DNA from 4 places in the Exiguobacterium sp. PvP048 genome. Region 1 is predicted to be linked to each of the others. Evidence: predicted binding sites of a transcription regulator. Region 1 holds the regulator's gene; each other region holds the start of a gene.

The links. The regulator Rex, encoded in region 1, represses fermentation and respiration genes when NADH is low (regulators of the CRP and FNR family bind a similar motif). The targets are predictions, from matches to a motif close to TTGTGAAATATTTCACAA.
Region 2: a site for Rex is predicted at 1,165-1,182, ahead of ABIC15_RS13910 (AtpZ/AtpI family protein). Genes of this name have one in related genera too.
Region 3: a site for Rex is predicted at 4,090-4,107, ahead of ABIC15_RS05440 (L-lactate dehydrogenase). Genes of this name have one in related genera too.
Region 4: a site for Rex is predicted at 3,344-3,361, ahead of cydD (thiol reductant ABC exporter subunit CydD). Genes of this name have one in related genera too.

Annotation. Positions count from the first base shown of each region.
Region 1 covers NZ_JBEPSU010000009.1:63,023-68,702, reverse strand. Annotated here, with positions in the region: gene ABIC15_RS13665 (DoxX family protein) at 59-457, shown strand; gene ABIC15_RS13660 (flavin reductase family protein) at 479-1,072, shown strand; gene ABIC15_RS13655 (hypothetical protein) at 1,147-1,539, opposite strand; gene ABIC15_RS13650 (ABC-F family ATP-binding cassette domain-containing protein) at 1,539-3,440, opposite strand; gene ABIC15_RS13645 (redox-sensing transcriptional repressor Rex) at 3,597-4,256, shown strand; gene ABIC15_RS13640 (twin-arginine translocase TatA/TatE family subunit) at 4,256-4,462, shown strand; gene tatC (twin-arginine translocase subunit TatC) at 4,470-5,249, shown strand; tRNA gene ABIC15_RS13630 (tRNA-Ala) at 5,357-5,429, shown strand; gene ABIC15_RS13625 (S8 family serine peptidase) at 5,675-5,680, shown strand, end outside.
Region 2 covers NZ_JBEPSU010000010.1:35,005-40,684, reverse strand. Annotated here, with positions in the region: gene atpB (F0F1 ATP synthase subunit A) at 1-474, opposite strand, end outside; gene ABIC15_RS13915 (ATP synthase subunit I) at 483-869, opposite strand; gene ABIC15_RS13910 (AtpZ/AtpI family protein) at 866-1,084, opposite strand; gene ABIC15_RS13905 (pentapeptide repeat-containing protein) at 1,735-2,526, shown strand; gene wecB (non-hydrolyzing UDP-N-acetylglucosamine 2-epimerase) at 2,874-4,010, opposite strand; gene upp (uracil phosphoribosyltransferase) at 4,138-4,767, opposite strand; gene ABIC15_RS13890 (hypothetical protein) at 4,850-5,680, opposite strand, start outside.
Region 3 covers NZ_JBEPSU010000002.1:183,069-188,748, forward strand. Annotated here, with positions in the region: gene ABIC15_RS05415 (DUF4912 domain-containing protein) at 1-142, shown strand, start outside; gene ABIC15_RS05420 (glycoside hydrolase family 57 protein) at 182-2,365, shown strand; gene rpmG (50S ribosomal protein L33) at 2,470-2,619, shown strand; gene ABIC15_RS05430 (5-formyltetrahydrofolate cyclo-ligase) at 2,681-3,229, shown strand; gene ABIC15_RS05435 (DUF92 domain-containing protein) at 3,220-3,999, shown strand; gene ABIC15_RS05440 (L-lactate dehydrogenase) at 4,168-5,121, shown strand.
Region 4 covers NZ_JBEPSU010000007.1:29,360-35,039, reverse strand. Annotated here, with positions in the region: gene cydC (thiol reductant ABC exporter subunit CydC) at 1-1,581, opposite strand, end outside; gene cydD (thiol reductant ABC exporter subunit CydD) at 1,578-3,308, opposite strand; gene ABIC15_RS12220 (RrF2 family transcriptional regulator) at 3,520-4,002, shown strand; gene ABIC15_RS12215 (nuclear transport factor 2 family protein) at 4,014-4,406, shown strand; gene ypfJ (KPN_02809 family neutral zinc metallopeptidase) at 4,455-5,300, opposite strand; gene ABIC15_RS12205 (methyl-accepting chemotaxis protein) at 5,504-5,680, shown strand, end outside.

The sequences.
Region 1 (5,680 bases):
CTTATTTAGGTTACTAAAAGTAATTAAAAAACATTAAGTAAAAGGGAGTTTGAGAAAGATGATGGATTTAGGATTATTTTTAATTCGCTTGGTGATTGGCTTAACATTTGCAGCACACGGCACACAAAAATTGTTTGGCTGGTTCGGTGGACACGGGATTGAGGGGACAGGCGGCTGGTTTGAGTCGATCGGCATGAAACCGGGTAAAACACTTGCACTTGCGGCAGGACTTGCGGAACTAGTCGGTGGCGTACTGTTTGCCGGTGGTCTCTTCTTATGGTTTGCAGCAGCACTGATTATCGGATCGATGCTCGTTGCGATCATCAAGGTGCACGGTCAAAATGGTTACTGGGTGACACAGAACGGGTACGAATACAACATGGCACTGATCGTCATCGCTCTTGGCGTCGCCTTGATTGGTGCTGGAGACTATTCACTCGCAGCCATGCTCGGGTAAACAGAGAAAGAGGTTATAACAATGAAGTTTGATGCGCGGTCACTCAGTCCAAAAGAAAACTATAAATTGTTGATCGGGAGTATCATCCCGCGACCGATTGCTTTCGTCACGACAAAAGGAGCGGATGGAACAATCAATGCTGCCCCGTTTTCGTTCTTTACCGTCGCCTCAAGTCATCCGCCTCAACTGTTGATTGCCGTTCAAAAGACGGATCAAGGGGAGAAGGATACGGCTAAAAATATCTTGTTAACGAAAGAATATGTCATCCATATTGTCAGTGAAGAGATTGTCGAAGCGGTCAACGAGACGGCAGCACCGCTTGCCTACGGCGAAAGTGAACTGGAGCGGACGAATCTGACACTGATTGACAGTGATTTGATCAATGTTCCCGCGGTCGCAGAAGCAAAAATCCGGTTTGAGCTGAAGCTGACGCAACACATCGAACTTGAAACAGCCGATTTATTGATTGGCGAAGTCATCCGCTATCATGTCACCGATGAACTTGAAGAGTCCTTCCGGATTGATGCAGACGGATTAAACGCGATTGCCCGTCTTGCCGGCAATGACTACGCGAAAATCGGTGAAATATTTACGATTGCCCGTCCGACAAAATAAACGGCAGCGAATATCACGCAAAAAAAGACGAGGAAAGCAGATGCGCTATCTGCTTCTCTCGTCTTTTTTGTGACTTACTCCACTTTATGGCGTTTGCTGTACTGAAAACCGTCGAGCAAATAAAACAGGACGGCAAGTGCCCAGATTCCGACACAGCTGATCAAAAAGGCGACCAGTGGTGAGACAGCACCGTAATACATGATGATCATTGGATCATTCAGTTCGACGAACGACTGAATCGTCAACAACGTACAAATCAGACCGGACAATAAACTGATGAACAGTCCGCTCCACGTTTGGATGACAAGTCCGATCATGCAGGAAATCAGGATGAACAACGGGTACACGGCATTAAACGCATCCGGACGAATGAAAGCCGAGACATAGTCCGCATACATCGGAACGAAATAAAGGACACCGGACAATAATCCTTGGATCAGATTGATCAGATAACTTTTCGATCGCATCAGTGGAACGACTCCCACTGTTCCATCAGCTCAAGCAAATCGACGTCGATCTGATCACGTTCTGCCGACAGGGCGGTCGCTTTCGGAATATCATTAAAGACTTCCGGTTCACACAACAGCTGTTCGATTTCAACCGACCGGTTCTCCAACCGTTCGATCTCTTGCTCGAGCTGTTCAAGTTGCTGTTTCTTCTTACGTGCTTCTTTTTGGGCTTCCTTGTCAATCGTCTTCGTCGACGCGACTTTGATTGCTTTCGCTTCTTCCGCTTCAAGACGGGCGATTTCTTCTTTCTCGGCTTTTTTCTCCATGTAATACGAGTAGTCACCGAGGTAATCGGTCACACCGTCTGAACTCATTTCAATGACACGCGTCGCGACGCGGTCAATGAAGTAGCGGTCGTGGGAAACGAACAGCAGAGTCCCTTCGTAGTCGACGAGGGCATTCTCGAGGACCATCTTCGAATCAAGATCCAAGTGGTTCGTCGGCTCATCGAGGACCAGCAGATTCGTTTTGCGTAACTTCAGTTTTGCGAGCGCCAGGCGTCCGCGTTCTCCGCCGGATAATTCATGGACGAGCTTAAAGACGTCGTCTCCGCTGAAGAGGAACTGACCAAGCACAGACCGGACTTCCTGTTCGCGCATCAACGGCCATTCATTCCAAATTTCATCGATGACCCGGTTGCGGTCATTCAGTTCCGCCTGCTCCTGATCGTAGTAACCGATTGAGACACCGGTTCCGAACCGGTAGTCTCCGAATAACGGTTTCAGACGGCCGACGAGCACTTTCAGTAGTGTCGACTTGCCGATTCCGTTTGGTCCGACGAGCGCCAGTGATTCCGCGCGTTGCAGACGGAACGTGATGTTTTTCGAGACGGCTTCTTCATAGCCGACTGCGAGTTGGTTGACCTGCAGCACATCATTGCCGCTCTGCTTTTCAATCGGGAATGACAGAACCGTACTACGTTCGTCACCGTCCGGCCGGTCGATCCGGTCGACCTTTTCAAGACGTTTGCGGACGCTTTGCGCCCGTTTTGTTGTCGTTGCCCGGGCGATGTTGCGCTGGATGAAATCCTGCATCTTCGCGATATCTTCCTGTTGCTGTTCGAACTGTTTCATTTCCTGTTCGTAGAGCGCCGCTTTTTGTTCGAGATACTTCGTATAATTACCGGTAAACTTCCGGGAGACGTTCCGGGACAATTCATAGACGACGTTGACGACTTGATCGAGGAAATACCGGTCATGGGAAACGATCAGGACAGCGCCGCGGTAACCGGACAAGTAACTTTCAAGCCAGGACAGTGTATCGATGTCCAAGTGGTTGGTCGGCTCATCGAGAATCAGCAGTTCCGGTGCCTGCAGCAACATCTTCGCGAGGGCGAGCCGGGTCCGCTGTCCACCGGAAAGCGTCTGAATCCGTCGGGAATAATCGTCCGGATAAAAGCGCATCCCGTGTAAGACGGAGCGGATATTGGCTTCGAACTGATAGCCGCCGGCTTCCGAGAAGTCGTGTTGTGCCTGGTCGTACGTTTTAAGGAGACGGTCATAAGCGGCCGGATCATTTAAAATGTGTTCCATGCCCATTTCAATTTCCATCCGGCGAAGTGCCCGTTCCTGATCCTGCAGATGCTCAAAGACGGTCAGCATCTCGTTCCAAATTGATTCGTTCGACTCGAGTCCGCTGTCCTGCGCGAGATAACCGATCCGGACTTCCTTGCTCTTCATGATTTCCCCGGAATCATGTGACAGCTCCCCGGCGATGATTTTTAAAAGTGTCGATTTTCCGGCACCATTTCGTCCGACGAGGGCAATCCGGTCCCGTTCCTGTACTTCGAGTTTAATATTGTCTAAAATCGGCTCGACGCCGAATGATTTTGAGAGTTGGTTTACTTGTAAGAGAATCATATCCATCCATCCTTCCACCCTTTAGTCTATCACGAAAAATCCTGCCGAATATAATATTTGTTACTCTATGTGAAGTGGTTTACAATCAAGGGGAGTAGAATTCTTTGCATTGATTTGGGTGCCACGTCAGAACGTGGCCGAAGGGGGAACTGCAGTATGAATGGGCCAGACACAAAAATACCACAAGCAACGGCGAAACGGCTGCCGTTATATTATCGTTTTATCCAGAGTCTTTATAACTCCGGCAAGTTGCGTGTCTCGTCAGCAGAGCTCAGCGAAGCGGTCAAAGTCGACTCCGCGACGATCCGTCGTGACTTTTCCTACTTTGGGGCGTTAGGGAAAAAAGGGTACGGTTATAATGTTCAACATTTGTTAACATTTTTCCGAAAGACACTCAACCAAGACGAGGTCACGAATGTCGCCTTAATCGGGGTCGGACATCTCGGAACAGCGTTTGCAAATTATAACTTTTTAAAGAATAATAGTACTCGTATCGTCATCGCGTTTGACGCCGATGAGGACAAGGTCGGAACAACGACGCAGGACGTTCCAATTTATCACGTCTCGGATATGAAAGAACAAATCCAAGCGAACCATGTCGATGTCGCCATCTTGACGGTACCGTCTCAGTTCGCCCAGTCAGTGGCAGATGAGTTAGTTGAGTATGGTGTGACCGGCATTTTGAACTTTACACCGGCCCGGTTGAATGTACCGGCCCACGTTCGGGTGCATCACATCGATCTGTCAATCGAGCTGCAGTCGCTCGTCTATTTCATGAAGCATTATTCGCAATCAGCTGAAGGAGTGAAATCATAATGGAAAACCTTATTCCGTTAACGGTCGGATTCATTGGACCAGGAAGCATCGCCTTGATCGGTGTCGTCGCCCTCATCATCTTCGGACCGAAGAAATTACCGGAACTCGGCCGCGCTGCCGGACAGACGTTAAAAGAGTTCAAGAGTGCGACACACGGCATCATGGATGATGATAAAGACAAAAAGGACGAAACGAAAGAGAAGTGAGTGAATCATGGCGATCGATCAAGAACAGAGTGTGACATCGCACTTAGATGAACTGCGTAAGCGGATCGTCTGGTCGCTCATCATTGTAGTGGTCATGTTTATCGCAGCCTTTCCGCTCGTCCGGCCGCTCGTCCGTTTCTTACAGGCCGACTTAAAGGAACTCGGAATTGGGCTGAATGCGTTTAACGTTGTTGATCCACTGATGTTATATCTGAATCTTGCGTTCATCATCGCAATCGTCTTGGCATCCCCGTTTTGGATGTATCAGCTTTGGGCATTCATCCGTCCCGGTCTGCACGACCAAGAACAAAAAGCGACGTTGACGTATATTCCCGTGACGTTTTTCTTATTCCTTGCGGGTGTTTCATTTTCTTATTTTTGGCTGTTGCCGTTTTTACTCGAAGTATCGACAGAACTCGGACAAGAGCTCGGAATCGAACAGGTCATCGGAGTCGAGAATTATTTCAGCTTTCTGATCCGGTTGACGATTCCGTTTGGTCTGTTGTTCCAGTTGCCGGTCGTGACGATGTTTTTGACACGGCTCGGACTCGTGACGCCGTTCTTCATGCGGAAGAATCGGAAGTATGCGTATTTTGCGTTGTTCGTGATTGCGGCGTTGATCTCACCGCCCGACATTACGTCGCATTTGATGATTTCTGTTCCGTTGTTCGTTTTATATGAAATCAGTATCCTGATTTCAGCACGGACCTATAAAAAAGTCCTGATTCTCGAGCAGGAAGCTGAACTCGAACGACAGGCGGATATGATGCGTGAGCTGAACAAATAACGGAAGATTCTCCTTTGCCGGTAAGGTGAGGGAGATTTTTTTGTAAGCGGTCTAATTTTATATTGAAAAAATGAACAGCAATGGGTATACTCATTATAGAAACACACGGGGGCTTAGCTCAGCTGGGAGAGCGTTTGGCTGGCAGCCAAAAGGTCGTCGGTTCGAGCCCGATAGTCTCCATATTGCTTTACCTGCCGAAACCTTGGGAAACCAAGGTTTTTTTTGTGTCTTCAGAAAAACGGTCTCTTTTGATAAAAAGGTAAATGAAGGATGTTAACTGATTGATATACCATAAACCAACAATTATTTTTAAAATACTCCAAATTTAAATTGTATATTAAGCAAAAGTTGATTAAACTAAAAATACAGAATTTTCGTTTAATATGTTTTGTGCCACATTACATTTTTGGAAAAGAGGAAAAAGAATGAAG
Region 2 (5,680 bases), on a different contig from region 1:
GATGGTAATAATAAACATCGGCGTCATAAACGTTTTCGCATACGAGCCGAAGCCGCGCATTTTCACACCGTAATAATGGCTCATGACCACTACCATAGATGAAAGTGCAAGTGTCACATACGGATCTGCAGTTGGTGAGTTGAACCAAATGTAGTGACCCGTCACAACGTTAAAGGGAAGACCCATTAAGTTGGACACGATGATGAACAGGAACAGTGTCATTCCGAAAGTTAGGAAGCGACCCCCTGTTTTCCAGTCCATCGTGCTGCTGATGATTCCGCGAACGAACTCGAGGAACATCTCCATCACGTTTTGAGCACCGGTCGGCTTCATCACAAGACGTCGCGTACCGGCCACGGCAATCAGGAAAACGAGAGCAGCTGCAATCAGCACTGTGATCAAGTTTGTCCAGCTACCGTACAGAACGAAGTCGCCCCAGAGTGGGATTTCGTAAAGTGGCATTTCGTGGTTCATTTGATTATTCACCTCTTTTCCCGCTTAAGTTCGTGAGTAAAATACTCACAAAATTGTATGACGTGGCCGGCGAGAAGGCCTATTACCACCGCAGTTAATGACAATTCGGCTTCATACTTCAAGCCGATCATCACACAGAGTACCGCGACCGCCATGCGTGATACGGTCCCTCGAGACATCGGCTTGCGCCCACGCTCGATTACACGATACATTCGATCGACGCTTAATCGTTGCAGCGTCAAGATCATGAAGCTACCTGCCCCACCCAGTGCCAGTCCATAAATCACCGGATCACTCGGATAACCGACAAGTAACAGGACAGCAAGGATTCCATAATAGAGTCCGAACCATCGTAAGTACGCACGATACAACGCATCTTGAAGGATGATATTCATGTCTTGTCTCCTAACAAGTGCCTGATCATTGCGATCATGCAAAGAATTCCGATGAAAATCCCGATGAACACTGCAAACGTCGCACCCATCTTTTGCCACCAATCCTGCTGTTCCCCATAGTTCCCAACAAGAAAGCCGATGACGATCGGTGCGGCTAGTGCCGTCGAAATTTGCGAGGCCATGACCATACTCGTCGCGAGCCCTTTTTGGCGCACTAGAGACGACCCCCTTTTCCCAGTTGTGAGTTCTTTTTCTTTCCCACAATTTTCGGATTTTCATACTAGTCAAGAATACAATGAGAACCATTTCATAGTCAAATGAATTCACAATTAAAATGGAGCCGTAAAACCATTGTATATCAACAATTGATAAGGTTTTCACAGAGGTGTCCCGTGCCACTCTTTTCACGAAGATGTGAAGAAAATATGTAGTATTATCAACGTTTATCGAGATGGTTCACTAGGTGAACAAAATCCTTGAACAGTAACGTTATATCGTGTTCTGAAATGAGAAACAAGTCACCTAAATCTGATTTGTGTCGATTTTGTGAAAAAACATTTTTCGTTCACATTTGTAAACGCTTCCTTTATGGGACGGTTTATCCCCTCTGACATCTGTTTGTAACAAAGCGGATGCGCGGTTTCCAATTCGTTCCGTGTGTCCCTTATCACAGCTTAAAAATTCACGGATGACTTTCTATTTTCAAGTTCATGATGCGGCTCTTTTTTTTATGAAAATCATACATTTAGTTCTTCCACCTCAGTCATGGTCTGCTGTTTTTTTACTCGTCTCCCGCGATTTGAAAACCATTGCCTACATATGGTAAAAAGAAGTGATATGAACAAACCAAAAGGATGTGAACCTTATGGAAACCGAACGCTTTCGTGTTCAGTGCGGGGATTGCTTCGGACTTTGTTGTACAGCCCTCGCATTTTCCGCTTCAAGCGATTTTGGTCACGACAAACCGGAAGCGACGCCTTGCCGGAATTTAGACAATGAGTACCGCTGCCGGATTCACGACCGGCTGCGCCCGAGCGGCTATAAAGGATGCACCGTCTATGACTGCTTCGGTGCCGGTCAACAGATTTCGCAGGTGACATTCCAAGGGATTTACGATGAAACGACGAAACCTGTCATGTACGCCCTCTATCCGAAGATGGTCCATTTGCAGGAAATGATGTGGTACCTGACGGACGGCATCCGACCGGTCACCCGTAAGATTCACCCGTTGCTCGAGGACAAGCTGTCTGAACTCGATGCCCTGACCCGCTCTTCTCCGGACGAACTGGCGGCACTCGATCTTGATCAAGTCCGGGCAACCGTTCTACCGCTTCTTTCTCAGATTGAAGAACTGGTTCAAACGCCGGTCGCCGAAACAGGCAAACGTTCGCTTCCCCGCGACTGGATCGGGAAAAATCTTGCCGGACAGGATTTCTCCGGCTTAAGCGTCCGCGGTCAGTTTTTGCTTGCGACGAACTTATCGAACAGCCGATTACGCGGCGTCAACTTCCTCGGTGCCGACCTGCGGGACTGTCAGTTGGCGGGAGCTGATTTGACCGACGCGTTGTTTTTGACACAGGCGCAGGTCAATGCGGCACAAGGTGACGCGAAGACACGTTTGCCGGAACGGTTGCTCCGCCCGTCGCACTGGGCGTAACGTGGTATTCATCATTGTCTACTAGAAGTGCCTTCCTTATCGCAAATAACGTATCATTCTATCGTGACAGTTCCGTCCTCTTCCTCATGCGCTTTCCGCAGGCGAGACACAAGCCAGCTTTCCTGCCCTGTAGTCAGGAAACCGGGTCTCGTTTGTCTCTGACAGCGCAAAAAAAACGCGCTTTTTCCTGCAGGAGTCGCATGAAACGAGGACGTTCACGTGGATTGTGTACACATCGTTCGTACGTTTATTTTTACAACAGATGATTCTGTTATAGTCCATAAAAGGACCGGTGCCGCCGTTTATGACGGTAGCACCGGTCCTTTTGCTGTATGTCTACACTTTCGTCAGTTCTCGACTTTAAACGGCTCAAACGCCGCATCCTGATTAAAGTGTTTCAGAATCGCCGCCGCAATCCGTTCGGAGGCATGACCGTCTCCGTACGGATTCGAAGCCTGTGCCATTTCCTTATACGCCGCTTCATCTTCGAGCAATTCGCTCGCGAGACGGTAAATCGTTTCTTCATCCGTTCCGGCCAGCTTCAACGTTCCCGCTTTGACGCCTTCCGGACGTTCCGTCGTATCGCGTAAGACAAGAACCGGCACACCGAGTGACGGGGCTTCTTCCTGAACGCCGCCGGAATCCGTCAAAATGAGATGCGCCCGACTTGCAAAGTTATGGAAGTCAAAGACATCGAGCGGCGGAATCAAGGTGATCCGGTCGTGTCCTCCAAAGACCTCGTTCGCAGCTTCCTGAACGACAGGATTCAAGTGGACGGGATAGACGACATGAATATCCGGATGATCGTCGACGAGACGCCGGATCGCCCGGAACATCTGATGCATCTTCGCACCTAAGTTTTCCCGCCGGTGCGCCGTCATCAGGACAAGTCGTTTCGAACCGATCTGTTCGAGAACAGGATGGACATAATCCGGTTGGACCGTCGTTTGCAGGGCATCGATCGCCGTGTTTCCGGTCACGAAAACACCCGCATGTCTGTTTTCTGACGCCAGATTCGAAGCCGCCTGATCGGTCGGTGCAAAATGAAGATCGGCCAGCGTCGAGGTCAGTTGCCGGTTCACCTCTTCCGGAAATGGTGAGTATTTATTGTATGTCCGAAGTCCCGCTTCGACATGTCCCACGGCGATTTGATTATAGTAGGCGGCGAGACTGCCGACGAATGTCGTCGTCGTGTCACCGTGGACTAGGACTAGATCCGGTTTAACTTCCTTCATGACGGCATCGAGTCCCTCGAGACCGCGTGTCGTGATATCGACCAGCGTCTGTCGTGCTTTCATGATGTTCAAGTCATGATCAGGCGTAATCTCGAACAGCGCCAAGACTTGATCAAGCATCTCCCGGTGCTGGGCCGTGATCGTGACATGGACCTCAAACGCAGGATTGTTCTTTAAGACGTTAACGAGCGGTGCCATTTTGATGGCTTCCGGTCGTGTGCCGAAAATCGGCATGACTTTGATGGGCATACGGACTTCCTCCTTCTTGCTTCTGTTTTCATTAAAACATATTCCATGTCACGTGCGCAGTGCACGCCCGTGACGAGTCTACAAAAAAAGACGCTCCCTTCGCAGGAAGCGCCTTTCATTCTGCCGGTTACTTTGTACCAAACAGACGGTCACCCGCATCCCCGAGTCCGGGAACGATATAACCATGGTCGTTTAATTTCTCATCAAGTGCCGCAAGATAGATATCGACATCCGGATGTTCTTCCTGAATGCGTTTGACGCCTTCAGGTGCTGCACAGAGGCAAGCCAGCTTAATGCTTTGCGCACCCTGTTTTTTCAAAGAGGAGATTGCATCAGCAGCTGAACCGCCTGTCGCAAGCATTGGATCAACGACGACGAAATCACGTTCTGCGACGTCTGTCGGTAATTTGAGATAGTATTCTGTCGGCTCAAGTGTTTCCGGATCACGGTAAAGACCGATGTGTCCTACTTTGACGTTCGGCATCATACGAAGCATACCGTCCACCATCCCAAGACCGGCACGAAGAATCGGAACGATTCCCAGTTTCTTACCCTCGATCATCTTTTGCGTCGTTTTCGTGACCGGTGTCTCGATTTCAACGTCAGTAAGCGGAAGATCGCGCGTGAGTTCATATGCCATCAATGAAGCCACTTCGTCGACAAGCTCCCGGAATTGTTTCGTTCCTGTTTCGACTTTACGCATGATCGTCATCTTGTGCTGAATCAATGGGTGATCAAATACATGTACTTTACTCATTGTTTTGCATCTCCTCTCCATTCTCTTTTCGCATTGTACTCTAAAAAGCGACTGCTTGGGAACTGTTTTCTTTGAATCAATCTCACAGCGTACTCTTCCCTTCCAGGATTGCCTTCGCAGCATATGACCATTCGTTGTCCGGTTGTTTCGCTAATTCCTGTAATGTCGTTTTGTAATTACCGACTTTATTTTTTTGTTCGTAAACAGCCTGCATCCATAAGACATCACTCATGTAACCGGATTCCGGGAAATCATTCCGGTACGCCAGGTAGTCACTTTGTTTCGTTTCCTTCAGCTTTCCGGCTGCAATCAATTTGTAGAAACGCGCCATACCGGCTGTCTCTTTATTCGTCAGGACATTTCCGGTCAACAATCGGTTCGCCGTTTCATACTCTTTGGACTGAACGGAAGAAACTGCCTCCTGAAGGGCTTGCTCAGGATCCTTCGTTGACTCCTTCCGCTCCTCTGTTTCCGTCTCTTTCGATTGGCCAGCTTTAGGCTTTTTGATTTCCGTTTTTTTGTCTTCAGATGCCGTCAGCTTCTCATTTTTTTGTTTCAGCTGTTCGACTTCTTTTTCTAAAGACGCAAGCTTTTGTTCAACGTTCGTTTGTTCGGAAGTTTTTTTAGGAGGGGCTTCCTCGGAAAAATCAACTTGCGTAATTCCGACTGCTAATAGGCCGGCTACGACTAGTCCACCTAACCACAACGGATTACTCCGAAGATTTTTTTTCCATGACTTCAGTTGCGAATGATTTTGTACAACAGAAGGATATGCCGAAAAACGTTTTCGGGCCAATCGTTTCCCACCGATTTTTCCTGCAATCGCCAATCGGTAACGGTAAATCTCCGCCGGTAACGGAAGAGGTTTCCACTGCATGAACCGTGCATCGGCCTGTTCATAAAAACCGGCTTG
Region 3 (5,680 bases), on a different contig from region 1:
ACCGGTCGAGACACCACGTGACGAGCCTGTCGTAGACGGACGTTTTTCAGAAGTCGTCGCGCGCTGGCAGTATGGAGAAGTCGAGCAGCCGGAATGGGTGGAAGTATTACGTCCATACTCCTATTTTGATCGGATTCGCTGAAGAAAATAGATAGACAGCAGAAGGAGAGGAAGAACAGACATGCGCAAAGGTTATTTTTCACTTGTTTTACATGCCCATTTACCATACATCCGACATCAGGAAGCCCATCGTCTAGAAGAGAGATGGATGTACGAAGCCATTTCAGAAACATATATTCCATTACTATGGGAAATTGACCGCTTGGAGCGTCCGCTTGGCTGGACGATCAGTATCTCTCCACCAGTTATCGAGATGTTGGCAGACTCGCTCATTCAAGATCGTTATGTGGAGCATCTGGACGATACGTTACGATTGATTGAACAGGAGTTACAACGCGAGTTGGTGAACGAGGAACGTGATGCCTTACTCTTTTACAAAGAACGCTATCATGATTTAAAAGTGACGTTCGAGCACTGGGGGCGTAACTTAAACCATGCTTTCCGCCATTACAAGAAACAAGGTTATCTCGAATTGATGACTTGTACCGCGACACACGGATTCAGTCCGCACATGCTGTCGGAACAAGCGGCACGTTCTGAAATTCAGACAGGGTTAAACTGTTTTGAACGCCATTACGGTTATCGTCCGACCGGTCTATGGATGCCGGAATGTGCATATACGCCGGGTCTTGATAAAATCATGTACGAAGAAGGTATCCGTTACACGTTCGTTGACGAACATTCGATCCTGAATGCCGATCCTACGCCGAAACACGGTATCGGAGCACCGGTTTATTCGCCGCATGGTGTCGCTTTATTCCCGCGTGATCAAATCATCTCGGGCCGGATCTGGAGTTCAGTCATCGGTTATCCGGGACACCCGGATTACCGTGAGTTTTATCGTGATCTCGCCTATGACCGGGAATGGGATCAAATTGCTGAATTCATGCATCCGGAAGGACTCCGTTACGACACGGGCTTAAAACTTCACCGGGTAACGGGCGAGTCGGACCAAAAAGAATATTATGTCCGTGATTGGGCCTGGAAACGGACGGATGTCCATGCGAACGATTTTGCGGAAGCACTTGCGAACCATTTAGATGAGCAGAGCGGACAAGATTTCCTGCCGTTCCTCGTCACGGCACCATTCGATGCCGAGTTATTCGGACATTGGTGGTTCGAGGGGCCGGACTTCCTCGGAAAAACGATGGAACGATTCGAAGACTACGGCATCGAGTCGATTTCTCCGGCGATGTTCTTAGAACGTCACTTCCAGGATATTGAAACGGTTCACATTGCCATGGGAACATGGGGACGTAAAGGTTATGCCGACGTCTGGATCAATGAGCGGAATGATTGGATGATCCGTCACCTGCATCAACTTGAAAAACGGTTGGCAGGTGTCGTTGCCCGTAATCGTCATCAAGATGAGCTGACGGTGAAAGCCAAACGCCAATTGATTCGGGAGTATCTGCTTGCCGTTTCGAGTGACTGGCCGTTTATTCTTGACGGACAGACGACAGCACAGTATGCAGCGAACCGCTTCCGTGAACACATCAAACGTTTTGAAGAGACGGAACGCCGCCTTGATGCACAAGAACTGACACTGGATTGGTTGGAAGAACGGTATGCAGAATACCCGTTCCTCGCCGATACAGACATTGAACCGGATGTCTTCTTGACGCCGCACGATTACTACGTGGCGGTTCAACGGGAAGCATCATGGAACAGTGAGGCCGTTTTACTTGTGACCACTCAATATGATGATCCGAATCGTCCGGTTGCAGAATACGCAAAACGATTAGCTGCATCCGGTGAAAATGTGTACGTCATCACATCAGGCGCGACGGGCTATCGACATGAGGATGGTATCCATGTCTATTCTGTCGAAGTTAGTGGTCTACCGCTCGTTCAGACGTATAATCAATTGGCCGGCTTAAATTTGGCAGTCTTGCGTCAAGCGCAGGCGTTGAATAAAATCGTCGAGTTCCGTCTTGTCCATAACTTTAATATGGAGACGGCTTCAGCAGCCCAATCGTTTGCGGAAATGAACGGATTGCCACTTGTAAGCAACGTGTATGACTTGGAAAGCGAACGTTCTCCGTCAGGAACAGGCGGACTGGTCGTAGCAATCAAACGACTGGAAGGCGAAGCATTACGTCATTCGGACGTCATTTATCTCGAACGAGAAGAAGCGAGAAACGGGATCGAACAGGATTATCATGTCGCAAAAGAACTGCGTACATTCCAGGTGGACCTTGAAAATCCATACCAGCATATAATGAATCCAAAAAAGAACGGATGAACAGTTGCAATTCACTTCCTTTCTTGGTACGATACTTGAGTATGCTTAACCTTATGTAAAGCAAAAATACTTGATACATCGAGAGCTAGATAGGAGGGAATCCCATGCGCGTTAAAATTACTTTGGCTTGCACTGAAACTGGTGACCGTACTTATATCACTAAGAAGAACAAGCGTAACAACCCAGAGCGTCTTGAGTTGAAGAAATACAACCCACGTCTCCGTAAGCACACACTTCACCGTGAAGTAAAATAATTGAGATGGAAGCCGTCACCTTGTGTGATGGCTTTTTTGTTGAATAAGGGGGATTGGCAGAATGGAAAAGCAGGAAATCCGGCGATGGATCACCGATCAGTTAAACCGGTTGGAAAACCGGGAACAAAAGCAACAGCAGATTTATGATCAGTTATTTGAATTACCGGAGTGGAAAAATGCTCAATCGATTGCTGTCACACTGTCGTTTCGTAATGAATGTGCGACGGATCCGATTATTTTAAAAGCCTGGCAACTCGGAAAACAGGTAGTCATTCCGAAAGTCATACAACAGGAAATGAAATTTTTTGAATACGTACCGAACAGTCCGTTAATTGAAACGAAGATGGGTATTCGTGAACCGGATGACCAGGCGAACGAGCAATCTTTGCGTTCAGTCGATCTTTGTCTTGTTCCTGGACGGGCTTTCACACGTGCAGGATACCGCATCGGATGGGGCGGCGGTTTTTATGACCGGGCATTAACTGACTACCCGGGGCATACGGTAGCGGTTACGTTTGACTGTCAGCTCGTTTCTGATTTTGAGGTGGAACCGTTTGATCAACCGGTCCAAAAAATCGTAACCGAGTCTAAGGTCATCGTATGTCGGTAATATACGGTGTCGTATTTTGTTTGCTGCTCGGATATATCGGTTACCGGTTTCGTCTATTGACCGTCAGCGGCAGTCTCTTTACGGTGGTCGTCGGTTCGCTTGTCCTTGCGGGTTTCGGATACCCCGGACTTGTCATGTTAATGCTCTTTTTTGGCAGTTCCAGTTTGTTATCGAAACTCGGGAAACGAAGAAAACAATCAGTGGATCAAATTGTCGAAAAAGATGGACCGCGTGACGGCTGGCAGGTTCTTGCAAATGGAGGCATCGCAGCATTAGCTTCCATAGGATTCAGTTGGACAGAACACACGTCGTTTCTCGTCTTATTTTTGGTTGTCCTTGCAGCATCCAATGCGGACACATGGGCTTCTGAAATCGGTCCGTTATCAAAAAAAGATCCTTTCCTGTTTACGGGACGGCGTGTACCGGCCGGGACGAGCGGTGCCGTTTCGTTTCTTGGGACATCGGCAACGATCGTCGGCGCCCTATTTATTGCGACAGCGGGAGACCTGTTGTTTGATTTACCAACGGGGACGTGGCTATTGATCGCAGCAGGCGGCATCATAGGTAGTCTACTTGATACCGTATTCGGGGGGACGGTCCAGCGGAAATTCCGGTGTGTCGTCTGTTCGGAAGAAACGGAGAAACGCCGGCACCACAACCAACCGACCCTTTATTTAAAAGGGTGGAAATGGCTCGGGAATGACGCCGTCAACTTTTTATCGAGTACGTTAGCCGGAATGATTGGTTTTATAGGGCATCAAATGTGGTAAGTTGAAATGGAAGATGTCACTTTTCCTTATGTTAGGATATTATTGACACAATTTAGACAAGATGTGAACGATTTCATTAATTCCTAAACTTTGTGAAAGATGTTACAATCTAATTGTGAGGTAGTTAACAAACTTTTAAATTACCTATCAGAAAGGTGGATATAAAGGATGGAATTACATGCGAAAGTGACACGTGTAGCGTTAATTGGGGCGGGGGCTGTCGGTTCAAGCTTTGCTTATCAGATGTCAACGGCAGGATTGTGTGAAGAATTGGTTATCATCGACGTAAATAAAGCCAAAGCGGAAGGTGAAGCGATGGATTTAAATCACGGAACACCATTCAGCTCTTCTCCGATGCGGATCTGGGCAGGGGATTATTCAGACTGCAAAGAAGCGGAAGTGATCGTCATCACAGCAGGCGCGCCACAAAAACCGGGTGAAACCCGACTCGATCTTGTTGCTAAAAATGCGTTAATCATGAAAGAAATGGTGCGTCAAATCATGGAGTCCGGTTTTGATGGCATCATCGTTGTTGCCTCTAATCCGGTTGACATCATGTCCCACTTAGCTTGGAAATATTCCGGTCTTCCGAAATCCCGTGTCTTTGGCTCAGGAACGGTTCTGGATACGGCACGTTTACGCCAAATGCTCGGTGAATACTTCCACATCGATTCCCGTAATGCCCATGCGTATATTCTCGGTGAGCACGGGGACACCGAATTTGCAGCCTGGAGCAACTCCCGGATCTATGGTAAAACGATTGATGAATTGTTAGCGGAAGATGACCGATACTCGCAAGCGGATCTTGATCAGATTTATATCAATGTCCGCGATGCAGCCTATCATATCATCGAACGAAAAGGTGCGACGTATTATGCAATCGGACTTGGACTCGTTCGAATCGTCCGGGCGATTCTTGGAAATGAGAACTGTCTTTTGACGGTCGGTGCGCACGTCGACGGTCAGTATGGAATTTCCGGGATTCATATCGGCGTCCCGGCAATCATCAACCGGCAAGGGGTCCGGGAAATCATTGAAGTTTCTTTAACGGAAGAAGAATTGAAAAAATTCCATCACTCAGCAGAAGTGTTACGGCAAACGATGGAACCTGTCCTTCGCTGAGTGGAAGGCAAATGCTCCATCCGTTGCTTTCGATCTGCCTGAAATGAAAAGATCAGTCCATTTTAGCCATACAAAAAGGACTGATCTTTTTGTATGGAAGAATCTCGATTAAACTAGGTTTTATTTTACTAGAAAAAGGTTATGTAAAGGATAGAAGAGTTTTTGATGGCATCGCATTCAATAGTAAAAACGCTTGAACTATCTCCATCTACGCTATGCTAAGAGGTGAAGGATTCCTGAGTTATCCAACCTATTGGTCGGAAATTTATCAGGCTAACCCCGTCGTCCCGACGGTTGGATCTTAATCTTGCCAGTTTCTTTTGTGCGGACGCCTACTCTGCTTGGTTTTCGCTACTTCAGTCATCCGCAAGGTGAACGTTGAAGATTTTACGTGACAGACGAACTTCCTGTCACAACCTTATACCTTCAGTTTTTAAAGAACACGACATATTATTTATTCCTGGTTTTAAGTGTTTTCAAACCGAGAACGTGTCGGGCAATTGACGTGTCGTAAGACACGCCTTGCCCGAAGGCGATTCATCTCCCACCTACGCTGGGC
Region 4 (5,680 bases), on a different contig from region 1:
CATCAACTCAAGACCGGCCAACCGGTGGCTGACAAGCAACAGCGTTGCGTCCTCCGCGCGGGAAAACAGATGGCGTAAAATCATCTGTTCCGTCAACGCATCGACCGATGAGGTCGGCTCATCGAGCAGATAAAGCGGTGTCTGACGTAAGAATATCCGGGCAATCGCCAGCCGTTGCTTTTCACCGCCGGACAGGTTTTCCCCTTTTTCGAGCACCCGGTCGTCAAGAGCGAGCAACGAAAGACCCACTTGATTCAATGCTTCAATCATTTGTTCATCCGTTGCTTCGCTGCTGGCGAGCTTCAGATTGTCACGAATCGTCCCGTAAAAGAAATGATTTTGTTGCAGGACGACGTTCGACTGTTGCCATAACGCTTCCGGATTAATTTCTTTACCTGGAGTTCCTTCAATCCGGATTCCGTCTGCCGGATACATCCGCAACAACAGTTGCAACAGCGTCGATTTTCCGGAACCGCTCGCTCCAACAATCGCCATTTTACTGCCGGCAGGGAACGTCACGCTGACGTCACGTAAGACAGGATGATCCTGACCCGGAAACGTGAAAGTGACGTGTTCCGTGCTCAGTTCCGGAGCCTGCGCCAATTCAAACGGACGGTATTCCGGTGCCGTTGTGGCTTCGACGACGTCATCAAGCCGACGTGCCGCATGACGGCTGTCTTCAAAAAATCCGGGTAAAATCGCCATCGGTGCGGCATTTTCAAACACCGTCAACGAGGTCATGACGAGCAATGCGAGGAAAACGCCGTCGAGTTGTCCGTCAGCGACGAGATATGCCCCGAGTCCGAGGACAAACCAGGAAATGATCAACGTCGCCAGTGTATTCAAGGCAAGGTTCGAGACCGCATGCAGTCCGTTCCGTTTTTCTTCCGCCACGTAGCGTGCGGCGACGGCATTCAGTTCCGCTTCCTTATTGCCGAGTTGTTGATAGATCTTTAAGTCGCGATAACCTTGGAACAGTTCCGTCACTTCCGTCGACAGTTCCCCGCGTCGGGCCCGGACGGACCGGGCAAACCGTTGTTCCCGGTAGGCAAACCAGCCGGGAATGACGAATCCCGTTAAGATCAGACCAAACACAAGGACAAGCGCGACACTGAGTGAAAAGAAACTGACAAAAAAGATTGTACACAGAAAGACGAGCACTAAAATGATCGGTGGATAGACGACGCGCAAAAACGTATTTTGCAGACTTTCGACGTCCCCGACAATCCGGGCGAGCAAATCCCCGCTCCGGTACTTGGCAAAGATACCCGGTGCGAGTGGTTCCAGCCGTTTATAAAACGTCGTCCGCAAGTCACTGAGGATCGTAAACGTCGCCCGGTGTGAGTAATACCGTTCGGCGTACCGGCTGACAGCCCGTGTCAGACTGGAGATTTTCTGTAAGGCAATCAAAACGGCAAGTGTCTGAATCGGCGGCAACAGGGCGGCTTTCGAAATCAGGAAGCCGCTCGCGGCAAACAGTCCGACCGCCGTGATGCCGGCCAATACACCAAAGATAATCGAGAGCACGATGTCCCGTTTCTGGTGCAGCATCAAACGAAAAATTCCCATCAACTCTTTCATCGTGTCTCCTCCCCCCGTTGAACGGCGCGCATCATCGCATATTCCGATTCACGTCCGAGTAATTCTTCATGTGTCCCCCGGTCGACAATCCGTCCGGCTTCCAGCACGACGATTTGATCCGACCGTTCAATCGTATGCAGACGGTGGGCGACCGTGATGACGGTCGCTTCACGTCCGAGAACAGTCATCGCTTCCTGCAACAACCGTTCCGTCTTCACGTCAAGACCGGTCGTCGGTTCATCAAACAAGATGACATTCGGTCGTTTCAGGAAGGCACGTGCTAACGCAACGCGCTGCTTTTCGCCGCCGGATAAGCCGCGTCCGCCTTCTCCGATTATCGTGTCGAGTCCGTTCGGCAACTGTGCGATCAATTCGGTCAGACCGGCGTCAGATGCCGCCTGTTCAATCGCAGCCCGCGACGCTTCGCGCAATTCACCAATGGCAATATTATCCGCCAGCGTCCCGGCATAAAGATACGGATGCTGCGAGATGTAGCTGAGCTGGCTGAACCAACTGGATTCCGTGATGGTCTGACGATCTTGACCGTCAAGCAACAGCTGTCCGTCCTGCGGATCGGCAAGACCCGCCAGCAATTGGAGGACCGTCGATTTTCCGGCACCGCTGCGCCCGATCAAGGCCACCTTTTGATACGGTTCAATCGTCAAATTCAACTGTTCCATCGCAAAGCGGGCATCCCGGTACGAAAACGCGACGTCTTTCAGCTCAATCCGCGGCGGACGGGCCGCCGGCAGATCCGTTCGTCCGAAAGCGACATTCCGGTCATCGTCCGTCAGTTCGGCCGCAATCTGTTTTGCGGCGGCGACACTGCCCCGACCGGTATGGAAAGCGGCTCCCATCTCTTTTAACGCCAGATAGTATTCCGGTGCCAGGACCAACATCAAGAAGGCCGGTACAAAGGTGATGCTTTGGAATAAAATCAACCGGAGACTGACTTCCAGGGCAATCATCCCCATACTGAGCATCGAAATAAACTCAAGCATCAACGACGACAGGAAGGCCAGTTTTAAAACGGTCAAGGTCGCGTCCCGAAAATCGAGACTGCTTCGTTCGATCACGTCCTGTTGCGTCTTCGCCCGACCGAATAACTTCAGCGTCGTCAGTCCCTGTAATGTGTCAAGGAATGTACCGGAAAAGGCATTCATCTTCTCAAGCTGCGTATCGGCCCGCTTTTGCGTCATGATTCCGATGACGATGTAAAACAGCGGAATGAACGGCGCCGTAATCATCATAACGAGTCCTGTCACCCAGTCGTAGCTGAAGGCGGCAATCAAGACCATCAACGGAACGATCGACGTCTGAATGACTTTCGGCAGGTACTGGCTGTAATAGCTGTCCATCTCATCAACGGAATCGAGCAGAATGCTGACCTTTTGACCCGATTGTCCTTCAAGCATCGATTCGACGGAGTTTCGTGTATATTTCGCGACAAGCGCCAGGCGCAAGTCCTGTTTAACCCGTGCCGCAAGACTCGTTCCGAGGCGGCCGTTCCAGTAGGTGACGCCGACGCGTAGCATCAGCATTAACAACAGAAAACCGAGCAACGGCATGACGGCCGCGAACGGATCACCCTGCAGGAAAATCCGGTCGACGATGATGACGATCAGATAAGATTGACCGATGACGGCGACGCCCATCAGGACGGCGACCAACATCAGTTGTATAAAAATCGTACGTGGAATCGTGATGATTCCTTTGAGTGGATTCATAAGAAAACGTCCTTTCACTAAGTGTGAACGACTTTTAGTGAATATTTTCACATATCGTACATTCAGTATACCGAATCCATTCTGTTGATGCCACGGGTATGCAGTCGAAAAGGTGTGACGGTTTTGTGAGGAACCTTTTGTTGGACAATTCATTTATTCGGATGTATCGTAGACAATAGTTATCCACGATATACAGAAAGGAGAATGTTTCATGCAAATGAAGACAGGTGTCGAACAATCGGTGTACGCGATGCTCTTATTGACGTTTTTACCGGAGAAAGGTGTTCTACCGGGAGAATTCATCAGTCAGCAGCTCGGGGCTTCGCCGTCCTACTTCCAAAAGTTGCTCCGAAAACTTGTGAGTGCCGATCTGCTGATTTCTGTTCCCGGTGCCAAAGGCGGCTTCCGGCTCAAAGCGTCACCGGAGACGATTCGTGTGTTTGATATCTATGAAGCAATCGAGGGCAAACAATCCTTATATGCCTCAAGCGGTGTTTTCGAAGACTTGATGGGTATCCAGGATCAGAACATCTGCTTATTGTCCGACCTGATGGCAGAAGCGGAACAGTCGTGGCAATCGATACTCAAACGCGAGACGATCGACTCGATCCGCCGTGAAATTTATTTGAACTGTCCGCCCGATCATCTGACAAAACTGCAGAGTTTAATTGAAGAAAAAATGATTCGTAACTAAAAGGAGAATATATGATGAACACCACTACACTTGACCGCTATTTTGATTTATTTGATGCTTCCCGGACCGATGAAAAAGCTTTTGATGACTTGATTTCCCTGTTCTCGGACGAAATCACATTCGTCCTGAACGGACAGGAACAGCACGGTATCGATGCCTGGAAACAGTTCGTCCGGATGGTCTTTACGGCGAATCAGGATATTAAACACATGTATGCCGGATGGGTTCCATCAGAAACAGGAGATACGATGGAAACACGCTGGGCTGTTTGCGGGAAACGCGCGGACGGCTCTGTCTTCACCCAGGATGGAACCGACATCGCCCGGCTCAATGCGGATGGAAAGATTGTCTATCTCGCCAACGTTCCCGATGATACGGCGATGTTTAACCAATACAACGATTAATCGAAAACAGGCATCACTTCGTTATGAAGTGGTGCCTGTTGATTATGCTTATAAATTCTTCGCTTTGAAGGTATCGCCGCCTTCAATCGTTCCGTTATCAAATCCTTTTTGGAACCATCGTTCGCGTTGAGCCGATGTACCGTGTGTAAAGCTTTCCGGTACGACATATCCTTGCCCTTTTTTCTGAAGTGTATCATCTCCGACAGCATTCGCCGCTCCAAGTGCCTCTTCCAAATCGCCTTCTTCGAGCAAATTTTGTCCTTGTGCGTGATTTGCCCAGACACCGGCATAATAATCCGCCTGTAATTCAAAACGGACCAGATACTTGTTGAACTTTTCTTCGCTCATCTTTTGGCGGAGCGGCATGATTTCGTCAGATGTCCCGAGCAACGTTTGAACATGGTGTCCGACTTCATGGGCAATGACGTATGCCATCGCGAAGTCTCCCGGTGCCCCGTATTTATTTTGTAACTCATCATAAAAACTAAGATCGATGTATAATTTCTGATCACCCGGACAATAAAACGGTCCAACCGACTTTCCGGCTTGTCCACACGCTGAACTGACTTGATCGGTATATAAAACAAGCGTCGGTTCTTTATACGTCATACCGTCCTGTTTAAATTCCTTCGTCCAGACTTTTTCCGTATCCGCCAACACGACAGATACAAAGTCCGCTGCTTCTTTTTCCTTGGCCGTTTCCTGATATTCGCCCTGGCTGTCGCCCTGCGAACCAGACAGCCCTCCAAGGATGTCTGCCGGATTCCCGCCCATCAACGTAACGACGATTAAAATGATGATCCCGAGTCCGCCTCCGATGCCGGCGACCCCTTTTCCACCCATTCCCCGCCGGTCTTCAACGTTCGAACTTCTTTCTCTACCCTTCCATTTCATACACAGTTCCTCCTAAGTCTCAATGCACTTCTATACCCCATATCGTGTCTGTTTAGCCATGATTTTCTATTTTAAAATTTAATTTTATTTTAAGTATCTTGAAGCTAAACAATCTCATTTTGCCGACCGATAGTGGTATACGTTTAGCATGTTTATTCGTGATTTGTTTCAGTTTCTACTAAAAAACGGGGGAATTTAATTTTATGAAACGTCAAAATCAGCTTATGCTTTGGATTAGTTTTCTTGTCGTCTGTTTATCGTTAATTGTCCATGGTTTGCACCGATTTACCAACTTTGCAGACGATTATCAACTCATTCACGGAAACGTGGCCGCCGCTTCACCAGCGACACTTGCCTGGATTGCCTTGTTACCTTTTGGC